Regions from separate parts of the Neorhizobium phenanthreniclasticum genome, predicted to be linked through region 1. Evidence: predicted binding sites of a transcription regulator. Region 1 holds the regulator's gene; the other holds the start of a gene.
The links. Region 1 encodes PhoB, which activates phosphate uptake and scavenging genes when phosphate is short. Its sites were predicted from a motif close to TGTCATNNANCTGTCAT; they were not measured.
Positions count from the first base shown of each region.

Region 2: ABK249_RS11220 (esterase-like activity of phytase family protein) is a predicted target of PhoB. The motif match lies at 2,408-2,424, and genes of this name have one in related genera.

Region 1 covers NZ_JBEAAL010000009.1:32,606-38,072, forward strand. The annotation lists gene ABK249_RS14395 (FAD-dependent oxidoreductase) at 3-1,406, shown strand; gene arsK (arsenite efflux MFS transporter ArsK) at 1,403-2,638, shown strand; gene ABK249_RS14405 (winged helix-turn-helix domain-containing protein) at 2,724-3,413, opposite strand; gene phoB (phosphate regulon transcriptional regulator PhoB) at 3,427-4,113, opposite strand; gene phoU (phosphate signaling complex protein PhoU) at 4,156-4,869, opposite strand; gene pstB (phosphate ABC transporter ATP-binding protein PstB) at 4,912-5,467, opposite strand, start outside.
Region 2 covers NZ_JBEAAL010000006.1:236,493-241,959, reverse strand. The annotation lists gene ABK249_RS11225 (GNAT family N-acetyltransferase) at 1-100, opposite strand, end outside; gene ABK249_RS11220 (esterase-like activity of phytase family protein) at 167-2,359, opposite strand; gene hupB (DNA-binding protein HupB) at 2,540-2,815, opposite strand; gene lon (endopeptidase La) at 3,016-5,436, opposite strand.

The sequences.
Region 1 (5,467 bases):
AAATGCCTTCGAAGCTACCCATAGCAGTTATAGGTGCGGGTCCCGTGGGTCTCGCCGCGGCAGCGCAGCTTATGAAGCGCGGCCTCCGTCCACTGGTCCTGGAAAGCGGGCCGTCGGCGGGAACGTCGCTGCGGGCCTGGGGGCACGTGCGTGTCTTCTCGCCCTGGCGCTATGTCATCGAGAACTCGGCCGCCGAACTGCTTCACCGGTCGGGCTGGATTGCCCCGGATCCCGAAGAACTGCCGACCGGGGCGGAGATCGTCGAACGGTATCTCGATCCCCTCGCCCGGCTCGCGGAAATCGCCCCACATGTCGCCTACGGTTCGACCGTGACCGCCGTGACGCGCGAGAACCTCGACAAAGTCACCAGCCGGGGACGCGGCGCTTCGCCTTTCGTGATCCGCTATGTCGATGCCTCTGGTGAAGAGAAGGCTGTCCTCGATGCGTCCGGGACATGGAGACGCCCAAGCCCGATGGGCGTGGACGGCCTTCCGGTTATCGGAGAAAGCAAAGCGGGCGGCAGGATCGCCTATGGGATTCCGGACGTATCCGGCGTCGGCAAGCCGGACTATGCCGCTGCATCGATCCTCGTCGTCGGCAGTGGCCATTCCGCCATCAACGTGGTGCTGGCGTTGCTCGAAGTCCAGAAGACCGCGCCGACCACGGCCATATCATGGGCGCTGCGCCGCAATGGAATCGACCGTCTTCTCGGCGGCGGATTGAACGATCAGCTTCCGGCTCGCGGCGATCTCGGGCTGGCGGCGAAGGAGGCGATCGACAGCGGCCGCGTGAAGCTGCTGGCCCCCTTCGCAGTCCAGTCCGTCCGCGAGAATGGCGGCCGCCTCGACGTGGAGGCTTTGCACGACGGCCGGCATGAGCGGCTTGCCGTCGACCGCATCGTGGTGGCCACGGGCTTCCGTCCCGATCTCGACATCCTGAAGGAACTCCGGCTCGATCTCGATCCGGCCGTGGAAGCCCCCCACCGTCTCGCACCCATGATCGATCCGAACCTGCATTCCTGCGGAACGGTGCCGCCGCATGGCGTGGTCGAGTTGACCCAACCGGAACCCGGCTTCTTCATCGTCGGTTCGAAATCCTATGGGCGCGCGCCGACATTTCTCATGGCAACGGGGTACGAGCAGGTCCGCTCGGCCGTGGCGGAACTCGCAGGCGACAGCAACGCCGCCCGCGAGGTGCATCTCGTTCTCCCGGAAACCGGTGTCTGCAGCGTAACCAATCCAGTGCTCGCAGAGGCAGCGTCCGGTGGCTGCTGCGGTGGTCCTGCTCTTTCTGAAGTCGACGCGTGCTGCATCGCCGACATGAAGGCCAAGACTGATGGCAAAGCTGGTTGTGGCTGTGGTACATCCACTGCGGTGGAACGGAACGATGTGGAACCTGCAGAATGACCGAGCGGAAAGCTCCCGCGCGCCTGATCTGGGCGCTCGGCGCAACACAGATCATCGGCTACGGTACCCTTTATTATTCCTTCAGCATCCTCGCGCCGGACATGGCACGAGACTTCTCCATCCAACAAGACAGGCTTTTCGGGCTGCTATCGGTGGCGCTGCTGGTTGGCGGACTGTTCGCACCGAGAGCGGGAAACTGGGCGGACCGGTTCGGAGCCGGCCGGCTCATGGTCCCCGGTTCGCTTGCTGCCGCCATCTCGCTTGGCTGCGCGGCCGCATCGCCGAATGCGACGACGTTCGGTATTTCACTCGTCGCAATGGAGATCGCCTCCAGCTTCGTTCTCTACAGCACGGCATTTGCAGCGATCGTGCAGGTTGGAGGCAGCAAGCCACAGCGCAGCATAACCCATCTGACGCTGATCGCGGGATTCGCATCAACGCTCTTCTGGCCGCTCACGGCAACACTGCATGACTATCTCGGCTGGCGTGAGATCTACCTCGTCTTCGCGATCCTGAATATCGCCGTGTGCCTTCCGATCCATTGGTGGGTCGGGAGACTGCCCCGCGACGTGCCCGAACCACGGGCATCAGTAAATCAATCCGGAGCGATGGCCGTTCAGCCTGAAGCCGGCCCCGCGTTCAGTGGCGTCTTTATTCTGATGCTTGCGGGCTTTGCCCTGGAAGGATTCGTGCTGGCCTCCGTGCTGGTCCACATGGTTCCGCTGCTGACAGCACTTGGGCTTGGCACGGCAGGCCTCATGGTCTCCACCCTCTTCGGTCCCTCGCAGGTCGCCAGCCGCCTCCTGAACATGATCTTCGGAGGGCGCTTGTCACAGACGGTGCTCGCCGTGATCTCCGCGGGATTGCTCGCCGTCGCCCTTATCGTCCTGATGGCGACAAGTCCGTGGCTCCCCGGTCTCATCGCATTCGCGATCCTGTTCGGTCTGGGATCGGGGCTCGCAAGCATCGTCGGGGGAACGCTTCCACTGGAGCTTTTCGGAAGGCACGGTTATGGCGCACGGCTCGGCTGGGTGACCGCCGCACGCCAGTTTTCCTCAGCACTTGCCCCCTTTGCGTTCGCTGTCATGCTGGGAACTTGGGGGGTCGGCCAGGCAGTATCGATCAGCATTCTGGGAGGCGCGGCGGCCGTCGGCCTGTTCGGAGCGATCGCCTTCGCCCGCTACAGAGCAACAAGACCAGCAGCTGGACCTTTCGGTGGTTCGCAGGCCTGACAAGACACGACAAACAGGAGATGCAGGCCCCTCGGCGAAGCCCTAAAGAAAAGCAGCATAGGCCTTCCAACGATCGCGAGAAAATTCAGACGTCGCCGAGGGCGTAGCCCGCTCCGCGGACGGTCCGGATCACCTGGTCAGCCTTGCCCAGGCTGATGCCCTTCCGGAGGCGACCGATGTGCACGTCGACGGCGCGCTCGTCCACGGTTGCACCATCACCCCAGAGCGACCTTTTCAGCTCCGTCCGCGAATAGACCCGTCCCGGATACCGCATCAGGAACTCGAGAAGCCGGAACTCGGTGGGGCCGAGCCTGACTTCCTTCTTCTGCCTGTGGACCCTGTGTGCTTCGCGGTCGAGGGTCAGGTCTCCGACCCTGATCATATGGCTCAGAAGATTCGGATGCATGCGGCGAAGAAGGTTCTTCACCCTTATGGCAAGCTCGACGGAGGGGAATGGCTCTACGAGGCAGTCATCCGCGCCGGCAGCGAGACCCGTCAGCCTGTCGCTCTCGCTTTCCGCCGGAACAAGCAGGACCACGGGCACCCGCATCGTTGCTGGTTCGGTACGAAGTCTTCGGCAGATCTCGATGCCATTCAGCCCCGGAAGGGACGAACTCAGCACCAGTACATCGGGAAGGCTCGAAACCAACCGCTCCATCAGCTCGGAGCCCGCCGAAAGCAGCGTCACGTCGAAACCTTCATCGACAAGGGAGAACCGCAGCACTTCGCGCAGCGTTTCATCGCCATCGATCACCACGACAACTCGCGCTCCCATCGCGGTGCTCTCCCTAGTGTCCTTCCATCGAGTATCCGGCGCCGCGGACGGTGCGGATGACATCCTGCATGTTGGAGAAGTTGAGCGCCTTCCTGAGGCGTCCGACATGCACGTCGACGGTGCGCTCGTCCACATAGATGTCGTGGCCCCACACCCCGTCGAGAAGCTGCGAGCGCGAGAAGACCCGGCCGGGCGCGGCCATCAGGAATTCCAGAAGCCGGAACTCCGTCGGGCCGAGCCGCACTTCGCGGCTCTTGCGATGCACCCTGTGCGTCTCCCGGTCCAGCTCGATGTCGCCGCAGCGCAGGACGCTCGACAGCACTTCCGGACGCGCGCGCCGCAGCATCGCCTTCACTCGCGCCATCAGTTCCGGCGTCGAGAACGGCTTTACGACATAGTCATCGGCGCCGGTCGCAAGCCCGCGGACCCGTTCGCTCTCCTCGCCGCGCGCCGTCAGCATGATGATCGGCAGTCGCTCCGTCTCCGGCCGCATCCTCAGCCGCCGGCAGAGTTCGATGCCGGAAACACCGGGCAACATCCAGTCGAGGATCAGAAGATCCGGCGTGCGTTCCTGAAGCCTGATCTCGGCTTCATCCCCGCGCAGAATCGTCTCCACCTCATAACCTTCCGCTTCAAGGTTGTAGCGAAGAAGCACGCTCAGCGCCTCCTCATCCTCCACGACCGCGATCTTCGGCTGCATTCCGTCTTAGCTCCGTCACCATTCCATCGTCATTCGGCGCCATTATTCCGTGATCGCGCCGAGCGTGTTCGACGTATCGTCCTTCGGACGCTCGCCTTCCGGCTGGGCGCCGGTCGTCATGTAGTAGATCGTCTCGGCGATGTTGGTGGCGTGGTCGCCGATACGCTCGATGTTCTTGGCACAGAACAGAAGATGCGTGCAGGTGGTGATGTTGCGCGGATCTTCCATCATGTAGGTCAAAAGCTCGCGGAACAGGGACGTGTACATCGCGTCGATTTCCTCGTCGCGGATGCGGATCGCCTCCGCCTTCTCGGCCGAACGGCTAGAATAGACGTCCAGCACTTCCTTCAGCTGCGTCAGCGCCAGGTCCGACAGGTGCTCGATGCCGCGCGCGAGCTTGCGCGGCACACCGGTGCCCTGCACCGCGATCACCCGCTTGGCAGTGTTCTTGCCGAGGTCGCCGACCCGCTCCAGATCGGAGGCGATGCGCAGCGATCCGACGATGTCGCGCAGGTCGCCCGCAACCGGCTGGCGGCGGGCGATCGTCACGATCGCCTTGTCGCCGATATCGCGCTCGGCATGGTCGAGGATCACGTCGTCGGAGATCACCTTCTGGGCAAGGGCGGCATCGGAATTGACCAGTGCCCGCACTGCATCCGCGCACATCTGCTCCGCAAGCCCGCCCATCTCCGAAATCCGGCGGCTCAGATATTTCAGTTCGTCGTCATAGGCAGACAGGATATGTGTCGAAGACATGGTCTTATCCTCAGATTGTCAGAAAGGGCCCGCAACCGGCGATCAGCCGAAGCGGCCCATGATGTAGTCCTGCGTACGCTGGTCATCCGGATTGGTGAACATCTTGTCGGTATCGTTCTCCTCAACCAGGTTTCCGAGATGGAACATGGCAGTGCGTTGCGATACGCGGGCCGCCTGCTGCATCGAGTGCGTCACGATGACGATCGTGAAGTTTTCGCGCAGTTCGTGGATCAGCTCCTCGACCTTGGCGGTGGCGATCGGATCGAGCGCCGAACAGGGTTCGTCCATCAGGATCACTTCCGGGCTGACGGCAACGGCGCGCGCAATGCACAGGCGCTGCTGCTGACCGCCGGAAAGGCCCGTACCTGGGCTGTCGAGACGATCCTTCACCTCGCCCCACAGTCCTGCCTTCTGCAGGGCCGAAGACACGATATCGTCCAGCTCCGACTTCTTTCGCGCCAGACCATGAATGCGCGGGCCATAGGCGACGTTCTCGTAGATCGACTTCGGGAAAGGGTTCGGCTTCTGGAACACCATGCCGACCTTGGCGCGCAGCTGAACCGGGTCCACCTTGGGATCGTAAATGTTCTCCGAGTCG
Region 2 (5,467 bases), on a different contig from region 1:
CGGAGCCGCCATATCTTTCGAACTCTGCGAGATATTGGGAAAGAAGATCTCTCAGCAGAGGCTTTTGCGCCGCGGGTGCCAGCTCTATGCCAATATCCATCGCATCTCCTTACACAAAAAGGCCGGGCGAAACCCGGCCTTTCCTTATTCTGGCATCCATGGATGCTCAGTTGGTGGCCTTCAGCTCGACCGGAAAGAACAGCGTTTCGCCGGAGCTATCGTCGATGCCGTCGTTGTCGGTGACGGCAAAGGCCTTGCCAGACTTGTCGAAGGTAAAGCCTTCGAGCTTGTCGAGGACATAGCCGTTGGTCACCTTCAGGTCCGGGATGAAGTCGTGGACTTCTTCCTTTTTCACCAGCGGCAGTTCGCTGCCGATCTTGCCCGGCTTGAGGTCGGCGATTGCGACGCGATAGAGCTTCTTCAGCCTGGCATTGTCGCCGATCTGGTTGTCGCGCTCGATGATGTAGACGTAATCGCCATGCGCGGTGATTTCCGACAGACCGACCCAACCGGCATCTGCCTTCTCCAGTGGATAGCGGACGGCACCCCATTCCTTGCTCTTCGGCTTATAGGAGACGAGCTTCACGGTGCCCTTCGGGTCGTCCTTCCATTCGCGCTGGATTGCCATCCAGAGCGTCAGGTCGTCGCCGGAGCCAACGGTGGTGATGCCTTCGAAGCCGTAACGGCTCTCGTTGGAAAGCAGATCCGCCGGCAGGCCGATCTCGGTCTTGATCTCGCCCTTGGCGCTGACGTTGTAGAGGCCGTGCCCGACCAGCTTGGAGGCATCACCCTCCGACGCAAGCCAGAAGCCGCCCTTGCCATCGAGCGCGATACCTTCGATGTCGAGCTTCTGGGCCGGCTGCCCTCCGCGGGTCACGCGCAGGACATTGGTGATCTCAGCCGGCGTCCTGGTCGTGTCGATGGTGAAGATCGACGGCTGCATGCCATAGAAGGAATCACTGACGGCATGGAGGATGCCGTCCTTTTCAGCATCGCCGACGAGACCGGACAGAGCGCCCCAGCCGAGCACGTTGCCGTCGACATCCTTGGAAACGAGCGTTGGATAGCTCGGCTGGCCTTCGGCAAGCTCGTAAATCATCACATGCGAGCGTGCACCGCCGTCTTCGCCAAGATCGACTTCGTTGGCGGTGGCAAACAGGTTACGGCCAGGAATGGCGACAGCACCTTCCGGCGAAATGCCCGACGGCAGAAGCTGGGCAAGTTGCGGTTCGGCGCCGGTATCCTTGTAGACGGCCACGACGGAAGCGCGTTCGGAAAGAATGAAGATGTAGTTCTGGCCATTGAAGGAAGCGAACTCCATGCCTTCCAGTTCAACGCCCTTCGACTTCGCACGCTTGTCCGGGAAATGTCCAATGCGGGCGATTTCGCGTTCCAGCGACGCGCCGGACTCGTAGAGAACCTTGCCAGTACGATCGAAGATCGTGAAGCTGCGCGAACCACCCTTCCAGTCGCCTTCATTGGCGATAACGAGGCGGTTGTTGTCCAGCCACTTGATGGCATCCGGTTCGCGCAATACGCCCTCCGCCTTGCCGGTGAAGGAAAGCTGGCCGTCAGTCTTGTTGTCGATGCCTTCCAGATCGGTCTTGCCAGCGGAGAAATGGCCGACGACGGTCGCTGTCTTGCCATCGATGATGGCGATGTGGTTGTTCTCCTGCAGCGTGACGGCTATCTCGCCGGCATCGTTGATGGCAACGAATTCCGGTTCCGGATCTTCCGGCGCGATCTCCGCAAGGCCGGTCAGCGAGACATGCTTGATGGAGGCGCAGTCGGCGGCACCATCCTTCAGCGACACGATGACCAGATCACCGACCGGCATCTGCGGAATGGCGCCGTCGTTCACGTCCTCGTCGCGCTCGTTTTCGATGGCGATCGCAGCAAAGGTCTTGTCCTTCGAAATAGCGATCGAATCCGGCTGGCCGCCGAGGTCGCAGGTTGCTTCGATCTTCTTCGACGCGATATCCACGACATTCAGCTTGCCGGACGGCTTCACGTAGCTTTCCGACGTATTGACGGCGGCGAGAACCTTGGAGCCGACTGCGGCTACGGATGTAGGCTCGCCGTCTAGGGACAGCGCGCCGAGCGCCTTCGGAGCCTTGGGATCGGTGATGTCGATGAAACCGATCGCGCCAAGCGGGCTGTCGGAATAGATCAGCGTATTGCCGTCTTCGCTGGCGGTGATGATTTCCGCCGACGTGGTCGTCAGCTTGTCCTTGTCCGCAGGAAGATTGCTGGCAACGGGGAAGGATGCGATGCGGTTGAAGACCTGCTCTGCGCTGGCAGGCGCTGCGACCGAGGCGAGAAGCACCGCTGTCAGCGCGGCGTGAATACGGAATGTCATAGGAGCCCTCCTGTCCATAAAACCGTCGCTGGTTATTGGAGCATGCGCATGACAGAGGGATGACGGTTTTCACACGTTGGAGCTGCCCAACCTACGATGTTCTGAGAAAACGAAAAAGGCCCGGGAAACCCAGGCCTTTCCGTTATTGAGACTGCTACAGGGTTGCCCGGAGGCAGCGCGTTAGCTGTTGACAGCGTCCTTCAGGCCCTTGCCGGCCGAGAACTTCGGCACGTTGCGTGCCGGAATGTCGACTTCGGCGCCGGTCGACGGGTTGCGGCCCTTGGATGCCTCGCGACGGGAAACGGAGAAGCTGCCGAAGCCGGCGAGACGAATGTCACCACCCTTCTTCAGCTCAGCCTGTACGGTCTCAAAAACGGCATCAACAGCAGATGCGGCATCAGCCTTGGAGAGACCGGCTTTTTCGGCCACTGCGGATACCAATTCGTTCTTGTTCATGTTTCCACCCCTTTCAGCGGTTTTGGAACGACTCATGTATTTCGGCGCCGACAATAGTTCGGTGTCAGGCCTTGGCAACCCAAAAGCTCCGCAATCGCCTGAAAAACAAGGGGTATGCGGCAGTTTTCACAAAAAAAGCCGGCTTGAAACCGGCTTTTTCCGTGGATAGTGCCAATTTGGCATGACCAAAAGACGATCGATCAGTGGGCGACCGCAGTTCCGACGTCGTCGACCCCTTCGACGGTCGCAATCACCGGCGTTTCCACCGTGCCGTCCCATTCGATCGGCTCGGGCTGGCGGACAAGCGCCTGGCGGATCACTTCACCCATACGCGAGACAGGAATGATCTCCATGTTGTTCTTCACATTGTCCGGAATCTCCGCCAGGTCCTTGGCGTTTTCCTCCGGGATCAGAACCTTCTTGATGCCGCCGCGCAGCGCCGCAAGGAGCTTCTCCTTGAGACCGCCGATCGGCAGAACACGGCCGCGAAGCGTGATCTCGCCGGTCATGGCGACGTCCTTGTTGACCGGAATGCCGGTCATGACCGAGACGATCGCGGTGGCCATGGCGACACCCGCCGACGGGCCGTCCTTCGGGGTCGCCCCTTCCGGAACGTGGACGTGGATATCCGACTTGTCGAAGCGCGGAGGTTCGATGCCGAAATCCACAGCGCGCGAACGGACATAGGATGCCGCCGCCGAGATGGACTCCTTCATGACTTCCTTCAGGTTGCCGGTGACCGTCATGCGGCCCTTGCCCGGCATCATGACGCCTTCGATCGTCAGGAGTTCGCCGCCGACTTCCGTCCAGGCGAGACCGGTGACGACACCAACCTGATCCTCACGTTCGGCCTCGCCGTGGCGGAAGCGCGGAACGCCGAGATAGTCATTGATGTTGGCAGCCGTGACCTCGACCGACTTCGTCTTGCCCTTGATGATCTCGGTCACCGCCTTGCGTGCGAGCTTCATCAGTTCACGTTCGAAGTTACGGACGCCCGCTTCACGGGTGTACTGCTGGATGATCGCCATCAGGGCATCGTCGCTCACCGAGAATTCGTTCGGCTGCAGCGCATGCTCCTTGATTGCCTTCGGCAGAAGGTGACGCTTGGCGATCTCACGCTTCTCGTCCTCGGTGTAACCGGCGATGCGGATGATTTCCATACGGTCCATCAGCGGTGCCGGGATGTTCAGCGTGTTTGCCGTGGTGATGAACATCACGTCGGACAGGTCGTATTCGACTTCCAGGTAATGGTCCATGAAGGTCGAGTTCTGTGCCGGGTCCAGCACTTCGAGCAGCGCCGAAGACGGGTCGCCGCGGAAGTCCATGCCCATCTTGTCGATCTCGTCGAGCAGGAAGAGCGGGTTGGACTTCTTCGCCTTCTTCATCGACTGGATGACCTTGCCGGGCATCGAGCCGATATAGGTGCGGCGGTGACCGCGGATTTCGGCTTCGTCACGGACGCCGCCGAGCGCCATGCGGACATATTCGCGGCCGGTCGCCTTGGCGATCGACTGGGCAAGCGAGGTCTTGCCGACGCCCGGGGGGCCGACGAGGCACAGGATGGGGCCCTTGATCTTGGTTGCGCGCGCCTGGACGGCCAGATACTCGATGATGCGTTCCTTGACCTTGTCGAGGCCGAAGTGATCGGCTTCGAGGATCTTTTCGGCGTTGTTGAGGTCGGCCTTGATCTTCGACCGCTTGCCCCACGGAATGCCAAGCAGCCAGTCGAGATAGTTGCGCACGACGGTGGCTTCCGCCGACATCGGGCTCATCTGCCGAAGCTTCTTCAACTCCGCATCGGCCTTCTCGCGGGCTTCCTTCGAAAGCTTCGTCTTGGAGATGCGCTCCTCGAGTTCGGCCATCTCGTCGCGGCCTTCCTCGCCGTCGCCGAGTTCCTTCTGGATCGCCTTCATCTGCTCATTGAGGTAGTATTCGCGCTGGGTCTTCTCCATCTGGCGCTTGACGCGCGAGCGGATGCGCTTTTCCACCTGCAGGACGGAAATCTCGCCTTCCATGAAGCCGAGCGCCTTTTCGAGACGCAGCTTGACGCTGACGGTCTCCAGCATTTCCTGCTTCTCGGTGATCTTGATCGACAGGTGCGAGGCGACCGTGTCTGCCAGCTTCGAATAATCCTCGATCTGGCTTGCGGCGCCGACGACTTCCGGCGAGATCTTCTTGTTCAGCTTCACGTAGTTCTCGAACTCGGAAACCACCGAACGGGACAGCGCCTCGACCTCGACGGCGTCCTCTTCGGGCTCGTCGAGAACGTTCGCCGTCGCCTCGTAAAACTCTTCGCGGTCCGTATAGCCATCGATCTGGGCGCGCGCGCGGCCTTCGACGAGCACCTTCACGGTGCCATCGGGAAGCTTCAGGAGCTGCAGCACGTTGGCAACGGTGCCGACCTTGTAGATTGCCGAGGGTTCGGGATCATCGTCGCCGGCATTGATCTGGGTGACGAGCATGATCTGCTTGTCGGATCCCATCACTTCTTCGAGCGCGCGAATGGATTTCTCCCGTCCGACGAACAGAGGCACGATCATATGCGGAAAGACCACAATGTCGCGCAGAGGCAGCACCGGATAGGTTTCGCCGCCAGGTGCCGCAGACGTTGAATTCGTCATTTCAATTCCTTTCCATCGTCCCGTTTCCGGG